DNA from 3 places in the Pseudarthrobacter arbutini genome. Region 1 is predicted to be linked to each of the others. Evidence: predicted binding sites of a transcription regulator. Region 1 holds the regulator's gene; each other region holds the start of a gene.
What was found. The regulator HrcA, encoded in region 1, represses chaperone genes, less so after heat shock. The targets are predictions, from matches to a motif close to TTNGCACTCGNNNNNNNCGAGTGCNAA.
Positions count from the first base shown of each region.

Region 2: ACX80V_RS15520 (Hsp20/alpha crystallin family protein) is a predicted target of HrcA. The motif match lies at 3,293-3,319, and genes of this name have one in related genera.
Region 3: groL (chaperonin GroEL) is a predicted target of HrcA. The motif match lies at 4,006-4,032, and genes of this name have one in related genera.

Region 1 covers NZ_JBTNDQ010000002.1:5,523-11,234, forward strand. Annotated here, with positions in the region: gene hemW (radical SAM family heme chaperone HemW) at 1-212, shown strand, start outside; gene ACX80V_RS02085 (DUF4870 domain-containing protein) at 290-709, opposite strand; gene ACX80V_RS02090 (DUF3097 domain-containing protein) at 838-1,686, opposite strand; gene hrcA (heat-inducible transcriptional repressor HrcA) at 1,834-2,847, shown strand; gene dnaJ (molecular chaperone DnaJ) at 2,925-4,052, shown strand; gene ACX80V_RS02105 (16S rRNA (uracil(1498)-N(3))-methyltransferase) at 4,055-4,837, shown strand; gene ACX80V_RS02110 (GerMN domain-containing protein) at 4,859-5,712, opposite strand, start outside.
Region 2 covers NZ_JBTNDQ010000013.1:82,762-88,473, reverse strand. Annotated here, with positions in the region: gene ACX80V_RS15545 (zinc-dependent alcohol dehydrogenase family protein) at 1-470, opposite strand, end outside; gene ACX80V_RS15540 (DNA alkylation repair protein) at 589-1,698, opposite strand; gene ACX80V_RS15535 (phosphatase PAP2 family protein) at 1,830-2,609, shown strand; gene ACX80V_RS15530 (MmcQ/YjbR family DNA-binding protein) at 2,615-2,923, shown strand; gene ACX80V_RS15525 (MerR family transcriptional regulator) at 2,944-3,198, opposite strand; gene ACX80V_RS15520 (Hsp20/alpha crystallin family protein) at 3,406-3,831, shown strand; gene ACX80V_RS15515 (J domain-containing protein) at 3,907-4,260, shown strand; gene ACX80V_RS15510 (hypothetical protein) at 4,305-4,682, shown strand; partial or broken gene ACX80V_RS15505 (AAA family ATPase) at 4,674-5,417, opposite strand.
Region 3 covers NZ_JBTNDQ010000016.1:19,455-25,166, forward strand. Annotated here, with positions in the region: gene ACX80V_RS17280 (siderophore-interacting protein) at 1-360, opposite strand, end outside; gene ACX80V_RS17285 (uracil-DNA glycosylase) at 375-1,145, opposite strand; gene ACX80V_RS17290 (DUF3263 domain-containing protein) at 1,279-1,608, shown strand; gene ACX80V_RS17295 (LytR C-terminal domain-containing protein) at 1,660-2,277, shown strand; gene ACX80V_RS17300 (cold-shock protein) at 2,436-2,642, shown strand; gene ACX80V_RS17305 (ABC transporter substrate-binding protein) at 2,654-3,919, shown strand; gene groL (chaperonin GroEL) at 4,210-5,712, shown strand, end outside.

The DNA.
Region 1 (5,712 bases):
AAACCCGCGACGTGGAGCGCGTGATGCTTGAGGCCCGGCTCGTGTCGGGACTGGCCACGTCAACGCTGGGCGACCACGGCCGTCACGCCGTGGCCGGGCTCATTGCCGACGGCCTGGTGGAGCCGCCGGATGCCTTCCGCGGCACGCTGGTATTGACCCTGAAGGGCCGCCTGCTGGCCGACGCCTTGGTCCGCAGGATCCTGCCGGACTAACGCATACAGCCAGCAACGTGGGCACACGCCCGCAGGGTTCCCTGGCCGAGCTTGCGAGGTTAGGGCGCGGGTGGGGACTACTTGATCCAGCGCAGATTGTACTGGTAACGGTGGGGCTGGCCCTTGTTGACATGGATACCTGCGGCCACGGAGAAGCAGGTCAGGGCAATCCAGATCAGGGTGGCGATGACGGCGAAGACATTTCCCACCACCGGAATGAACACCAGGAGATTGGCCACCAGCGCCGCAATGGTGGGCGGCAGGCTGAAGTTCAGCGCTTCCTTGGATTCCTGGGCGGTAAACGGCCCGCGCTCACGGAAAATCAGGTAGATCAGCAGTGACGGAACACAGCCGAGGATCCCGCCGAAGTGTGCCAGTGTGGCCCACTGGCGGTCTTCGCTGGCCGTCAGGGGCAGCGCATTAGCCGGAACGCCCTGGTACTCGGAACGGCCCTGGCCGCCGTGGTCGTCCCGGTGCTCGCGTGCGTTTTGTGCCACGGTTTTCTTCCTTCGAAAGTGCAATGGTGCTGGGTTGGAGAATGCCGGACTGAAGCAACTGCAGCCTCCGCAGTACCAAGAATACTGGTTCAGCCACCAAATGCTGCCGCCCGGAGCCGGATCCGGTGTCAGGGCACCGTCAGGAAGTCGATGACTTCCTCCACTCTCCCCAGCAGCGATGCTTCCAGGTCCGCGTAGCTGCGGACAGCGCCCAGCAGCTTTTGCCAGCCAAGCCCGATGTCTTCCTTGGTGGAGTGCGGCCAGCCGAACGCCGCCAGGATTCCGGTCTTCCAGTCCTGCCCGCGGGGCACCACCGGCCATTCTTCGATGCCCAGCACAGCGGGCCGGATGGCCTGCCACACGTCAATGTAAGGGTGCCCGACGATCAGGACATTCCCCACCGCGCCGGGGGAGGCCATCACGGCAGCCGCGATGCGCCACTCCTTCGAGTCCGGCACCAGGTGGTCCACCAGGACCCCCAGCCGCCGCCCCGGACCGGGACCAAATGCGGCCACCGCCCCCGCCAGGTCATCAATGCCATGCAAAGGCTCGACGACGATGCCCTCTACGCGGAGATCGTCACCCCAGACTTTTTCCACGAGTTCGGCGTCGTGTTTTCCCTCCACCCAGATCCTGCTGGCTTTGGCCACCTGGGCACGCTGGCCGGCCACGCGGACTGAGCCGGACGCCGTCCGGCCGGCGACGACGGGGGCGGCCTGCCTGGGAGCCGGGGGAAGGAGCCGGATGGGCTGCCCCTCCAGGAGGAACCCGAAGCCCAGCCGGAAGGACCGGGACTTGCCGCGCCGGTCTTCGAGGGCCACTACATGCATGCCACCGGACTTCTCCACCCGGGTCACCGCTCCCACCCAGCCTGACTGGGCGTCTTCGAGAACCATGCCACGTTCCACGGGGACCTCAGGGAGTTCGCTTCTCACGGGCGCGGTGATCTCCTGCGGACCCCAGTTCTGGTACTGCATGGATTGATTCCGCCTTGCCGCTAGATCCTGGCCCGGAATTTCGCCCGGAGCGGTACCAATGCTAACAACGGGGTGACTCATATTAGACTGTTAGCACTTAGGCATGTCGAGTGCTAACCCTGCAGTGACCACGGATGGAGGTGGAGTATGAGCGAGCCGCGCAAACTCGAAGTACTGCGCGCCATCGTGGAGGACTATGTGCACTCCCGCGAGCCAGTAGGTTCAAAAGCGCTCGTGGAACGCCACCACCTCGGCGTGTCCAGTGCCACCATCCGCAACGACATGGCGGCCTTGGAAGACGACGGCCTGATCACGGCCCCGCACACCAGCGCCGGACGGATCCCCACAGACAAAGGCTATCGGCTGTTTGTGGACCAGATTTCAGCGGTAAAGCCGCTTTCCCACGCGGAACGGCGTGCGATCCAGTCGCTGCTGGAGGGCGCAGACGATCTGGACGACGTCCTGGACAGGACCGTCAGGATGCTGTCGCAGCTGACCAACCAGGTCGCCGTAGTGCAGTATCCGCATCTGAGCCGCGCCACCATCCGCCACATCGAATTCGTCCTGCTCGCGCCCCGGCAGGTCCTGGTGGTCCTCATCGCCACCACCGGCAAGGTCGAACAGCGCGTGATCGACGTCGGCCAGGACCTCGGCGACGACGCCATCGCCGCGTTGCGGACACACTTCCTCGGATCACTCGCGGGCATCTCGCTGAGCCGGCTGACCCCCTCGCTGCCGGGAGTCGTTTCGTCGGTCAGCCCGGGCCAGCGCGCGGCGGCCCAGGCCTTGGCCCACGGGCTGGAAACGCTCGCCCACAGCAGCCGCGAGGAACGCATGGTCATGGCCGGAACGGCGAACCTCGCCCGCTCCAATGTGGATTTTCCGCTCAGTATCGGACCGGTCCTGGAAGCGCTCGAGGAGCAGGTTGTCCTGCTGCGCCTCCTGAGCGACATGGCGCAGGATCCGAGGGGCGTGGCAGTCAGCATCGGGCGTGAAAACCCGTACGACGGACTCGCGGAAGCCTCCGTGGTGGCCACGGGCTACGGACCAGACAGCACTGCCAAGATCGGTGTGCTCGGCCCCACCCGGATGGACTATCCCACCACCATGGCCGCCGTCAGGGCAGTAGCCCGTTACCTTTCAAGAATTCTGGGTCCGTAACAGCACCGCGGTCCAGGCACGAAGAGCAGTGCCGGCAGCCCGGCTGCCGGCAGTACAACAAGGAAGAGATACGAACTTTGAGCAGCCACTACGACGTCCTCGGAATCTCGCCGGAAGCCACCGGGGAAGAGATCAAGAAGGCCTACCGCAAGCTGGCCCGCACTCTTCACCCGGACGTAAACCCCGGGGACGATGCATCGGACCGCTTCAAGGCCGTGACCCATGCCTACGAGGTACTTTCGGACCCGCAGAAGCGCCGGATCTATGACACCACCGGCAACGAGAACGGCACCGACAACGGGTTCGGCGGCGGCGGATACTCCGGCCAGGGCTTCGCGTTCCAGGACATCTTCGACACGTTCTTCGGGGCAGGCGGCACCTCCGGCCCCGCTTCCCGGGTCCGCCGCGGCCAGGACGCGCTGATCAGTGTACGGATCGAACTCCGCGATGCTGTGTTCGGCGTCAACCGGAAACTCGAAGTGGACACAGCCGTCACCTGCCCCACCTGCAACGGGTCATGCTGCCGCGAAGGCAGCCACCCTGTGCGCTGCGATATCTGCGGCGGCAGCGGCCAGGTCCAGCGCGCGGTTCGCTCCATCCTGGGCCAGGTCATGACGGCGGCCCCGTGTGGCAGTTGCGAAGGCTTCGGGACGGTCATCAAGGACCCCTGCAACGAATGCAGCGGCCAAGGCCGCATCCGCAGCCGGCGGTCGCTCACCATCAAGGTGCCGGCCGGTGTTGCCACGGGCACCCGGATCCAGCTCTCCGGGCAGGGCGAAGCAGGCCCGGCCGGCGGACCGTCCGGGGACCTGTACGTGGAACTCCGGGTCAACAACGACGCCACGTACGCACGCGACGGTGACGACCTGCACGCAACGCTGCACATCCCGATGACTGCCGCCGCCCTGGGCACCGAGCTGTCACTGGAAACCTTTGACGGGCTGCAGGAAATCGACGTCAAGGCAGGGACGCAGTCAGGGGAGATCATCACGCTCCGTGGACTCGGCGTGACGCACCTGCGCGGATACGGCCGCGGGGACCTGATGGTCCATCTGCAGGTGGAGACGCCGGCCAAGCTGGATGCCGCGCAGGAGGATCTCCTGCGGCAGCTGGCGAAGCTGCGGGGCGAGCAGTTCACGGAAGGCAAACTGGCTGCCAGCGGCGGCGTCTTTGCCAAGCTGCGGGACCGGTTCGGTAACCTGTAGCGGTGAGCAATCCCGTTTTCTTCAGCGGTGCCGGGTCGCTGGACGATCTGGTGCCCGGTGCCTGTTTTGTCCTTCAAGGGCCGGAGGCACGCCACGCCGTGACTGTAAAACGGCTATCTCCCGGAGAGGCAGTGGACATTGCCGACGGCGCCGGAAGGCGGCTGACGGGAACTGTTGTCTCGGCGTCGCCCGCGGAGCTCACCGTGGAATGCTCCGCCCTCGTTGTGGAGGGCCGGCCCGACATCCGGCTCGTGCTGGTGCAGGCCCTGGCCAAGGGGGACCGTGATGAACTGGCCGTGGAAACGGCAACCGAACTCGGGATTGATGCCGTACTACCCTGGCAGTCCGAGCGATCAATTGTCCGCTGGAAGGGTGAGCGCGCGGCCAAGGCCCACGCAAAATGGCAGTCCGTGGTCACTGCCGCCGCCAAGCAGGCACGCCGCGCCTGGATCCCCGAGGTGCGCGCCGCCGTCGAAACGCCAGGCCTTGCGGCGGCCGTGGCGGCAGCGGATCTGGCCGTAATCCTGCACGAAGACGCGGTCCGGCCGCTCCGGACTGTCCTTGAATCATGGCAGGGCACCCAAGCTGACGCCGGACCCCTGGAAATTCTGCTCATCGTTGGTCCGGAGGGCGGAATCAGTCCCCGCGAAGTCACCCGGCTTTGCGACGCCGGCGCCGTTACGGCGCTCTTGGGACACCACGTCCTGAGGTCATCCACAGCCGGACCGGCAGCGGTTGTTCTGGCGAGTGATGTACTGGGACGCTGGACAGCACCGGTATCCTGATGCCGACTGCTACGCGGGCTGTTACCGGACGTTGAAGTTCCGCGTGTCCACATTCAGCTCCTGGCTGGTGCCGGCCGCATCCACTTGCGAAACGCGGAGCTCGTAATTCCCCGAGGACAGGCTAAGGGCAAGCGTAAAGACTCCGGACTGGGCGGCTTCGGCAGCTGCAGTGGTCTCCCCGGTCAGGTAGGGCGTCTTGTTCCCATTCGCTTCGGCCCGCAGGATCTGCCAGCGGAGCTTACCGCCCGGAACGGTGCTGCGGCCGGTGATCTTGACGCTTCCGCCAGCCAGGTCAGTCCCTTCCTGCGGATCGATGATCCACACGGGCGCCACCATTCCGGCAGCTCGGGACATGGGGTCGCCAAGCTGGACGTGGTCGAAGGCAACGTAATCGGTGTGGCTATCCACCAGGATCCTGACCTGGATCTGCTGGCCGGAATCGATCAGGCCGGAACTCGCGGCCGCTGCCGTAGCGGTAAAGACCAGCTGCTGAATGGCGCGGCCGGCCATGTCGGCGTCGACATTGCTGTTAAAGGCATCCTCCGAGACGTCGACGGTAATGACGTTCTTGCCGGAGATGGACGAGGCGAGTTTCTCGGGATCCTGCCAGGGCGTGAAGAAATCCGGGTCCAGCGGCTTCTCGGACATCATGGCCCGCAGGGCGCGGGTCACTGGATTCTCCTGCTCCGGCACGTCCCGGAACTCCCGGTATAGGAACACGTTGCTGTTGCTTCGGCCAATCCAGTAGACCGGTGCCTTATTCGAGGACTGTGTAGTTTCCAGGGGCGCGCTGGTGGAAGGTGACCCGGGGGAGCCGGTGGCGGCAGCGCTGGAGTTTGCCGTCAGGTTGGGCTCAGGGCTGGGGTCCGCGATAC
Region 2 (5,712 bases), on a different contig from region 1:
TAGCCGGTGCCATAGACGTCGGAGAGGGTCAGGAGCGAGGGCAGCAGCTCGCTGTCCTCACCAACCGGGACCTGGACCAGCGTGCCGTCGGCGAACGGGACGCGGACGGCCTCGGCCTGGGCGCCGCCGATTCCGTTCGAGGCCCAGAACCCGCCGTGGCGGCAGGACGTCTGCAGGCCTTCGCGGCAAAAGACGCAGGTCCCGTCGGACCAGGCGAACGGGGCGATGACGAAGTCCCCCTTCTTCAGGGTGGACACGTCCTTGCCCGTTTCCTCGACGACGCCGATGAACTCGTGGCCCATGGGGCTGCCCTGCCTGGACGAGGGCATGCCGTGGTAGGGGTGCAGGTCGGAGCCGCAGATACAGGAATTGACGATCCGCACGATGGCGTCGGTCGGATTCTGGATGACGGGATCGGGCACGTTCTCCACGCGCACGTCGCCGGCGCCATACATCATGGTTGCTCGCATTTTCGTTTCCTCATCACTTCGTCAGGGGCTGGAGCCCGGGTCTTCCTTTATTAGCCAACCGCACATTCCGCATGTGTGGGAGTGGCTGTTGATACAGGTACCCGCAGTGCCTCCCACCTCAGACGTGCAGCTCAAACTCTGTGTGCCCGTGCCGGATCCCGTTGATCTGCAGCTCCAGGGCGTGGACCCCCGGGTGGTGCACCCGGGTGGTCATCTGCCGGAAGGCATGACGCTTCGACAAGGTGCGGGTCTCACCGGCGGCGAGGGTGAGCGCCGCGATCTTGAAGACCTTCGCCGATTGCGTGCCGTTGGCTTTGACGTAGTGGACCACGTAGTCCACGGCGAGCTTGGCATCGTAGTTCCCGGTGTTGGCGATCGCGAAGTCGAAAGCCAGTTCACCCGGTATGGCCACCGAGTTCCGGTCCAGCGTGGGCCCCGTGACAGCCACCGACGCCGGCGTGAACCCCTGCAGCGCGAGCGCACCGGGGTGGGCCTTCTTGATCAGGGTCCGCAGGCCATGCCTGACCACCCATGCGGTGTTGGCGTCCGGGGCGGCCAGCCAGCGAGCCGCCGTTGCCACCACCAGAGCGGGCGCGTGCCGCGCCACGTCGTTGAGGTGGTTTGCCACCGAGCGCCGCACGTACTCCGAAGGGTCCCGGTACAGGGCGTCCAGAACGGGGAGGGACGCCTCCGGATGAAGCACGACGGCGGGAACCCGCACCGCCCAGGGGAGATACGCGCGGGTGCCCTCGGAGGCCAGGCGGCGGACATGCTCGTCCGGATGCGCGGTCCAGCCCTGGATGATCTCGAGGGAACGCTCCAGGTCCGCGGCCAGCAGCCGGCGGATGGCGAACTCGCCGGTGAGCCTCGGGGTCAGTTCGGCCAGGAGGGCCAGGCAGTCGTCAAAGTCAGGTGCAGCGCCAGATTCGAGGGCCAGCGTGACGGCGGCCTCGGATACCGGCCAGAGGATCCACCCCGTGAAACCGGCGCCGGCGAGGGCGCTCCGGAAGATGCGCGCCGCCGTCGGATATCCCGGTTCCGGAAGCTGCCGCATGTCCGCCAGCAGCGCACTGCTCACCACGTCCGTCCGGCCGCGCAGGCTCAGCTCGTCCAACTGTGCGGCGGCTGCGGTGACGTGCGGCCAGTCCGATCCGGGAGCGGCCTCAGCCAGAATCCGGGCCAGGGTTTCCACGCCCTGCCGGTTGATCAGCTCATTCATCACGCCCATTCAGTCAGGCTACCCCGGCCGGCTGACATGCCAGGCGGCAGGGCCAACCATGCGCAGAGAAGGGCCAACAACGGACAGAAGGGATAATCTTCATCTTAGGCACTCCTCAACGGCGCACGGACGGAAACACAGTGGCAGAGCAGGCAGGCAAGACCAGTCTTTGGCGGACCTTCCATAACAAGTTCGTGGTGGAGGAACGCTTTATGGAACCGGCCGCGCGGAAGGCTCTGTACCGGACGGCTGTGGTGCTCATTGGCGTGGGCGCCTTGCTGTTCATCGCCACCCTGGTGGGCGTTCTGCAGAGCAGCACCGGCCCCTGGGGTCCCGACGAGTCCATCCGCGACTGGCTGCTCTCGCTCCGGTCCGAGACCCTCACGGCCGTGATGATCTTCCTCGCGGTGATCTTCGGCCCTGTTGCCCTGCCCATCATCGTGCTAGTGGTGACGGTGGTCTGGGGGTTCGTGGCCAGGCACGCCTGGCGGCCCATTGTGCTCGCCGCCGCGATGCTCACCGGCGTCGTGATATCGCAGATCATCCTGGCGATCGTCCAGCGCTCGCGGCCGCCGGTGGAACTGATGCTGTTTGGCGCCGACCACACCTACTCATTTCCGTCCGGCCATGTGCTGGGTGCCTGTGACTTCCTGCTGGTGACCACCTTCCTGGTGTTCTCGCGGCGGAAAAATCCGAGGTCGGCCGTCTTCGGCTTCGTTGGTGCGGGCATCGGCGTTGTCCTGGCCGCGCTGAGCCGCCTGTACCTCGGCTACCACTGGCTCAGCGACGCGCTGGCCTCGATTACGCTCTCGCTCCTGATTCTCGGTGCCGTCATCGCCCTGGATACGTGGCGGACCGCCCGGATCCCCGGCGAACGGATCACGGGCGAACTGTCCAAGGCCGACGCACCAGGCGACTAGCCGCGATGGCAACCGAGGACGACGTGCGGAGGATGTGCCTGGCGCTGCCCGGTGTCACCGAACGCAGCAGCTGGGACCAGCCCGCCTGGTTCGCGAAGACGCTGATGGCACGCATATGGGAGGACGGCGTGCTGACGGTGAAGACCACCGAGCGGGAGGCCTTGGCGGGCACGGAGCCCGACACGTATTTCTGGACCCCGCACCATGAGCGTTCGCCGCAGCTGGTGCTGGTCCGGCTGGCCCGCATCGGCACTGAGGAACTCGGAGAACTGCTGGAGGAGTCCTACCGGCTGGCGGGCGGCCGCGGATCCTGACTGGCCGGGGACTCTGGCCGTTACCTGTCCGGGCGTGACCTGGCCCGTCCGAGGGCGCGACGCAGTTCGGCATTGGCTACCTCGAGCTCCAAAACTTTGGCGATGCCGGCAAGATTGAGCCCCTGGTCCAGGAGTTCGCCGATGTGCAGGAGCAGAGCGACATCGGCATCACTGTACTGACGCGTGCCCCCGGCCGTTCGCTCCGGGAGGATCAGCCCTTTTGTCTCGTAGAGCCTGATGTTCTGCTGCCCGGTCCCTGCCAGCTTTGCCGCCACGGAGATGGCATACAGTGCCTGCCCGGCCCGAGGTCCCGGTTTTTGTCCTGGTGTTCCACTGACCGCGTCCACTCCAAAATTCCCTCCCCGTGATGTTGCATCAGTCTCGCACGAGTGCTATAAAAAATCTATATCCACCACCACAGATAAACGATGGTGGATATAGCAACTGGAAGTAACTTCTAGAAACTGAAGGAGTGGGAAATGATGTTGATGCGTACGGACCCGTTCCGTGAGCTGGACCGGCTCACCCAGCAGGTCTTCGGAACCGCGGCCCGGCCGGCGGCCATGCCCATGGACGCCTGGCAGGAAGACGGCGAGTTCGTGGTGGCGTTCGACCTCCCGGGCGTCAAAATCGATTCGGTGGACCTCAACGTTGAACGCAACGTACTGACCGTTCGGGCGGAGCGCCAGGACCCCACACAGCCCAATGTGGAGCTGGTGGCCTCAGAGCGTCCGCGCGGTGTCTTCAGTCGCCAGCTCATCCTGGGCGACACGCTCAATGCGGACAACATCAAGGCCAGCTACGACCAGGGCGTCCTGACCCTGCGGATCCCAGTGGCGGAGCAGGCCAAGCCGCGCAGGATCGAGATCGAAACCAAGCAGGGTTCCTTGCACGAGATCGGTAAATAGGTCCGGACCGCGGGGGCACCGGCTGCAGTCGGTGCCCCCACGCCGTCCCCGTAAGATCCCCGAGACGTACCCTCCATGACCAGCCAGCCGGACTACTACGCCGCCCTGAGGGTGAAAGCCGCTGCCAGCCAGCAGGAGATCTCCCGTGCCTACCGGGCGCTGATGCGCACCCACCACCCCGATGTCGACGGCGGCGCAACGGGTGACCGCGCCGTGCAGGATGGAGAGTTGCTGCGGATCATGCAGGCGTTCGCTGTCCTCCGTGACCCGGCGCGGCGCGCAGCCTACGACCGGAGCCGCAACGGAACAAGGGCGCCGGGGGGCGCCCCGACAGTCATCCCCGTCCGGAAGGTCAGCAACCGGTACGCCCCGGCCGGCAACACCATCAGGATCACGCCGGTGCACTGGGAAAGCGGACCGTGGACGTAAACCCGAAAAACGACAGCCACCACCGCTAGGAGGCGGACAAAACAATGAGCGACTGGCGCCGCTACGACTCCCACCTGATTCCTGCCTTCCACGAACGCTTCGAACAGCGCTGGGGCGAGGGTACTGCACCGTTCCTGGACCCCGAAGCCCACGAAGAGCCCCTTCCCCGCGCGCAGTGGATCCACCCTGCCACCGGCGCGGCCTTGGCAGTGGTTCCCGTATGGACCGCCGAGGACGAGCAGCAGCGGTCCTTTGGGGTGTTCTATCTTCCGCCCGCCGGCGACGTCTGGGTGCTGCGGCCCGGTTACACCGGCTATCTGGAGCCCGCAGACGGCGACGCGGAGCAACTCGTCACGCTCCGGAACGATGCCTTCCGGAAGGCCGTGGCGCACGCCAAGGAGTTCCTCTTCGGCTCACAATGAACCGGCCGCGTCCGTGCCGCTGCCCAGCAGGCTGCGGGTGAGGGTTTCGGCGTCGGCCATCAGGTCCTCCACTGCGGCCGCCAGGTGCGAATCGGACACCGGCGTGTTATCCAGCGCCGCCGCCACAACCGCCCGCCGGACCAGTTCCCGGGCGAAGGAGGCGGTGGTTCCCGCCGTCCGTTCCGCGGCGGCATCGAGCGCCGCCGGGCTGAACGCCACCAGTCGGCCGTACAGTTCCAGCAGCCGGACCCGCTCGGCATGGGCCGGAAGCGGGATCTCCACCGCCAGGTCCACGCGGCCCGGGCGCTGCGCCAGGGCGCGTTCCAACATGTCCGGCCGGTTGGTGGTGAGGACGAACGCGACGTCGGCGTCGTTATCCAGGCCGTCCATGGCGTCCAGCACCTCAAAGAGCAGCGGCTGTGGCCCGTGCCCGAAACTCCGGTCCTCGGCAATGAGGTCGCAGTCCTCCAGCACCACAATCGAGGGCTGCAGCGCCCGCGCCATGCGGGCCGCCTCCGAGATCCTGGCGAGTGACCCGCCCGAGAGGAGGATCGCCGTCGAGCCTTCACTCTGGCTCAGCAGGTGGCGCACGGTGTGCGTCTTGCCGGTCCCAGGCCGGCCGTACAGCAGGATGCCGCGTTTGAGGTGCTGGCCGTGCTGCTTGAGGGACACCCTGTGCGTGGCGATGCCCACGGTGTGGTCCGCGACCTTCTGCAGCAGGCCGTCGGGCAGGATTTTCGGAGTTGAACCATTTCACAGTTCCCGTTGCCATGTCTGTTTTCTTCGCCACGCTCTCTGTGCTGCCGGACGTCACGGGCCGGGGGGCCGCGGAGACCCTCTTCCGCTGTCCCAAACGCACGGTGCCGGATCGGCACGTGCAAGCGTCCCGCCGCTGAAACAGTCCGACGGCCCTCGATAGCCTTCACGTCAGAGCATCATCAGCAGGCAGCAGGCAGCAGGCAGCAGGCAGCAGGCAGCAGGCAGCAGGCAGCAGGCAGCCGGCGACGATGCAGACGATGCCGACCGAGGT
Region 3 (5,712 bases), on a different contig from region 1:
AGCCGCCCAAGGGCCGGCCAGCCCTTCGTCACCGTGGATCACAAAGTCGATGGCGAGTTCCTTGGCCTCGGTGTCCACCCAGCGGACCGTGTAGGTCCGGGTGAAGGGCCACTGCTCGCGGGGCATGGATTCGCGGATGGTCCACAGGTCCAGGGGCTGGGCATAGTCAACGCCGGGCTGCGGAAAAACGATTTTGATGTAGCGGTCCACGAAGGTGTTGTTCACGTAGGCGGCAAAACCTTCGCCGCCGGCCACGATCCTGACCATGTGGGGCGAGAGTTCTTCGCGTCGAATGACCGTGAGATCGATCTGCGGACGTGTTTTTTTCGTGGCATTGGTGGTGGCCGGAAGAGTGCTCATAAGGCAAGCCTAAGCTAAGGGACCGGAGGGAGTTCCCAGGTTACGCCAGGGCATCCCTGGTCCTGCAGCAGCTGGTTGATGGTGCTGAAGGGCCGGGAGTCGAAGAATCCGCGCGACGCCGACAACGGGCTGGGGTGGGCGCTGGACACGACCGCCGCGCCGGGCAGGAGGGGCCGGACGCTCTCCGCGTCCTTGCCCCACAGCACCGCCACCAGCGGCGACGGCCCGCCGTCGGAAGTGCGCCGGCTGGCCACCGCGGTGACTGCCGCCGTCGTGATGACCTCCCAGCCTTTGCCCCGGTGGGAGCCGGCTGCCCCGGCGCGGACGCTCATGACCCGGTTAAGCAGCAGGACCCCTTGGCTGGCCCAGGCGGACAGGTCGCCGTGGACGCGCGCCGGAAGGCCGAGGTCGGACTCCAGCTCGCGGTAGATATTCGCCAGGCTCCGCGGGATGGGGCGGGTCCGCCCGTCAACGGCAAAGGACAGGCCGATCGCGTGGCCCGGAGTCGGGTAGGGGTCCTGGCCCACTACCAGGACCTTCACGCCAGCCAGCGGCTGCCGGAAGGCGCGCAGAACGTTCGACGGCGCCGGCAGCACCCGGTGCCCCGCGGCAACTTCGGCGGCCAGGAAGCCCAGGACGCCGCGCAGCTCACTCTCTACGGGGCCCAGCGCCTCCGCCCAGTCGGCAGCCATCAGCTCACTGAGCGGCAGGGCGGCCATCTCGGCAAAGCCAACGGCCTCCGCCGGGTCCGCTGTCAGTTCGAACAGCGCGTCAGATTCAAACACGCTCCCATTCTCGCAGGGTTGCCGGACGCCGCGGCCGGGGCGCAAATGACAACTGTGTTATTCACGCCGTAGCATGGGGAGGAGATTTTGTAACTTGACCGGTGATTCAGCGAGACCAGCGAAGGGGTGTGCCGTGGCGGAACCTGCTCGGGAACATATGCCGGAGCCGGAGGAGCGCGGTTCTTTGCTGGCTGACTTTACCCTCCGCGACTCCCCGTTGAGCGAGCGCGACCAGCAGATGCTGGCACTGGAGCGGCAGTGGTGGAAGTACGCCGGGGCCAAGGAACAGGCCATCAGGGAGCTGTTCGATCTGTCCGCGACCCACTACTACCAGCTGCTCAACGCCCTCATCGACACCGAGGCTGCACTGGCCCACGACCCCATGTTGGTCAAGAGATTGCGTAGACTACGTACGTCGCGTCACCGGGCACGCACTGCACGACGCCTGGGTTCCGACGCCTGACCACGCTCGTGCTGAGCCATCAGCAGCAATCAACAAGGACGTCTCCCCACCATGACCAAATACGCTCGGGATGAATTCGACAAGGTTCCGGAGTCCGCCTCGCGGCAGGGCGTCCACCGTGCGGCCTCGGCGCCTGCCCGGCGGAAGCTGTGGCCCATCCTCGCGGTGGGGATTGTGGCATTGGCCATTGGAGTGGTGTCCTTCCTGATCCTTCCCAAGCTCGGGTTCACCCAGGCCGGCAGTGAAGCCTCCACCAGCCTGGAATCAACCGCTGCCCCTGAGGCAAGCGTGGCACCGTCGGCCACTGCTGAAGCCTCCACGGACCCTGAGCCCTCCAATAGCCCTGACGCGGAGCCCAGCGCTTCGCCCAGTAACATTCCCTCCGCGGTTGTGCTGGACAAGACCCAGGGCGTGGCCATCTACAACGCCGCCGGTAAGGCCGGGCTCGCCGGACGCATCAGCTCGATGGTCCAGGCCGATGGCTGGACGCTGGGTCAGGTGGGGAACTGGGGCGGCGCTCCGCAGCAGACATCCGCGATCTTCTATTCGGGCCCGGCGCAGAAAGCCAACGCCGAAGCAGTCTCCGAACTCCTGAACATCCCCACGCTGGTGGAGAGCCAGGACTTCCAGGTGCCGTTGGTTGTTGTCCTGGGGCCGGGCTACCAGTAGCGTCTCGCGGTCACGCCCGAATAACTTTTGGGCACCGGAGCGGCCGTGTGGTTCGGCCCGCCGGATAGCTTGTCGCTAGAGTGATTTCAGGCTTCGGTCCGTAACAAGCGGCACACTTCCGACGGGGACCGACGGCACGACGGAAAAGAGTGGACATCATGGCATTGGGAACGGTTAAGTGGTTCAACGCCGAAAAGGGCTACGGCTTTATTACGGTGGACGGCTCCGCGGACGATGTCTTTGTGCACTGGTCGGCCATTGAGGGCGAAGGTTACCGCGCCCTGGATGAGGGACAGCGCGTCGAGCTTGAAGTCGGCGAAGGCGAGAAAGGCCCGCAGGCAGAAAACGTCCGGCCCGCTCAGTGATCTCCCGCAGCTTGCGTTCAACAATCGTCCTCACAACCACAGGGGCGGCACTCTTGCTCGCCCTGGTCGGCTGCGCTGGGGCTGGCGGCAACGCCCGCGTTGACTCCGCTGAAGCATCCGGTGACGGCACGCTGCGGATCGGGCTGATCCAGGACAGCACAGGGGAGCAGGCCTTCCTCAACGACTCGCAGCTCGCCGCGGCCCAACTGGCAATCAAGGAAATAAATGCGGCCGGCGGACACAAGGGCAGGCCTGTAGATCTGGTGGTAGGCGCCGGTGATGGCGCCGACGCCCAGGCCAGGAATCTGGCCTCAGCCAAGGTTGATGCGGTGATCGGCCCCACGGATTCGAGTCACGCCGCCGCCGCCATCGACGTCCTCTCGGCCGCGCGCGTCCCGCTCGTGTCGCCGGCCAACTCCGCTGCCGGCCTGTCCCGCTACAAGAGCGGCGGCTATTACTTCAGGACGGCCGCGGCGGACGTTGCCCAGGCCTCGGTGCTGGTGAAGCTGGCCAAGGACGGCGGCGCCAAGAGCCTTGCCGTGGTCCACCAGGACAGTGACTACGGCAAGGACGTTTCGGCCGCGGTGACCGGTGCCGCCAAGAACGCCGGCCTGGAAACCGTTTCCACGACCGCATTCAAACCCGGCGACGCCGGTAACGCTGCAGCTGCTGCCAAGGCCGCCACTCCTGACGCTGTAGTGCTGATCGCCAGGGACGACGCCCAGGGCGCCATCGCAGAGCTCAATAACGCGGGACTTTCGGGCAAGAGCATCATCCTGAGCGACGGTGCCTTCGCCCAGTACGGCTCGGGACTTGGATCCAAGGCGCTCGACGGCGCCCGTGCAGTGGTGCCGGGCCTGTTGCCGTCTGCGGACTTCCAGGCCCGTCTTGTGTCGGTCAACCCTGCCCTGAAAGACCTTTCGTTCGCCGCAGAGACCTACGACGCCGTGAATCTGGCGGTTCTGGCGGCAGCGAAGGCTGACGACGATGCCGGCCGCTCCATCGCCGCCAACCTGATCGCCGTCTCCGGCGGGACAGCAGGCGGGCAGCCCGCCGCGCAGGCCTCGGGCCCGGCCACCAAGCCGTGCCTGTCCTACACCGACTGCCTCGCGGTCCTGAAGACCGGGGCAGGCATTAATTACGACGGCGAATCGGGGCCGGTTGCCTTCGACGCCAACGGTGACATCACCACGGCCAACTACATGGTGTTCACCTACGGCGCAGACAACAGGGCAGTGCTCAGCGGCCGTGAGGCGGCAGGCCGGGCCGCAGGCTGATCGCCGGTGGCGAACGGGCCGCCCTGACAGGGCCATTTGCGGGACCTTTCGCTTGCACTCTCACCTAGGGAGTGCTAATTATTGAGTTAGCACTCCTACGTACCGACTGCTAAAGCAACGTCCGGTTTGTCCGGCATCGGGCTTGGCGGCGGTCGTGGAGCGAGAGAAATACCTAGCTGGAGTGAGATCCCCAGCCGCGGCATACAGAGGCCGCCGGTGAAGGATCGTCCGTCGCGGGCACTGCAGAGAGGTTCATTCTTAACGACTGTCCCGAAAGGACTACTGCCGTTATGGCCAAGATCATTGCATTTGATGAAGAGGCACGCCGCGGTCTTGAGCGGGGCCTGAACATCCTCGCCGACGCCGTCAAGGTCACCCTCGGCCCGCGTGGACGCAACGTCGTCCTCGAAAAGAAGTGGGGCGCCCCCACGATCACCAACGATGGTGTTTCCATCGCCAAGGAGATCGAGCTGGACGACCCTTACGAAAAGATCGGCGCCGAGCTGGTCAAGGAAGTTGCCAAGAAGACGGACGACGTCGCTGGCGACGGCACCACCACGGCTACCGTGCTGGCGCAGGCCCTGGTCAAGGAAGGCCTGCGCAACGTCGCGGCCGGCGCTGACCCGCTGTCCCTCAAGCGCGGTATCGAGAAGGCTGTAGCGGCCGTCACGGTTGAGCTGCTGGCCTCCGCCAAGGAAATCGAAACCAAGGAAGAGATTGCGGCTACTGCCTCCATCTCCGCCGGTGACGACGAAATTGGCGCCCTGATCGCTGAAGCCCTGGACAAGGTGGGCAAAGAAGGCGTCATCACCGTCGAGGAGTCCAACACCTTTGGCCTGGAGCTCGAGCTCACCGAAGGCATGCGCTTCGATAAGGGTTACATCTCCGCTTACTTCGTTACCGATACCGAGCGCCAGGAAACGGTCCTTGAGGACCCGTACATCCTGATCGTCAACTCCAAGATCTCCAACGTCAAGGAACTGGTTGCTGTCCTGGAAAAGGTCATGCAGTCCAACAAGCCGCTGCTGATCATTGCCGAGGACATCGAGGGCGAGGCCCTGGCCACCCTGATCGTCAACAAGATCCGTGGCACCTTCAAGTCCGTTGCCGTCAAGGCTCCGGGCTTCGGTGACCGCCGCAAGGCCCAGCTGGCCGACATCGCTGTACTCACCGGTGGCCAGGTCATCGCCGAGGAAGTCGGACTCAAGCTGGAGACCGCCGGACTGGAACTCCTGGGACGCGCCCGCAAGGTTGTTGTCACCAAGGACGAGACCACCATCGTTGAAGGTGCCGGCGACGCCGACCAGATCGCTGGCCGCGTTTCCCAGATCCGTGCCGAGATCGAAAACTCCGATTCGGACTACGACCGCGAGAAGCTGCAGGAACGCCTGGCCAAGCTGGCCGGCGGCGTTGCAGTCATCAAGGCCGGTGCCGCAACCGAGGTTGAGCTCAAGGAACGCAAGCACCGCATTGAGGACGCTGTCCGCAACGCGAAGGCTGCTGTTGAAGAAGGCATCGTCGCCGGTGGCGGCGTTGCGCTGATCCAGGCCGGCGCCAAGGCGTTCGCGAACCTGAACCTGACCGGTGACGAAGCAACGGGTGCGAACATCGTCCGCGTTGCCATCGACGCCCCGCTGAAGCAGATCGCCTTCAACGCCGGCCTCGAGCCTGGCGTTGTTGTCGACAAGGTCCGCGGCCTGCCTGCAGGCCACGGCCTGAACGCAGCAACCGGCGAATACGTCGACCTGCTGGCTGCCGGCATTAACGACCCCGTCAAGGTAACCCGCTCTGCC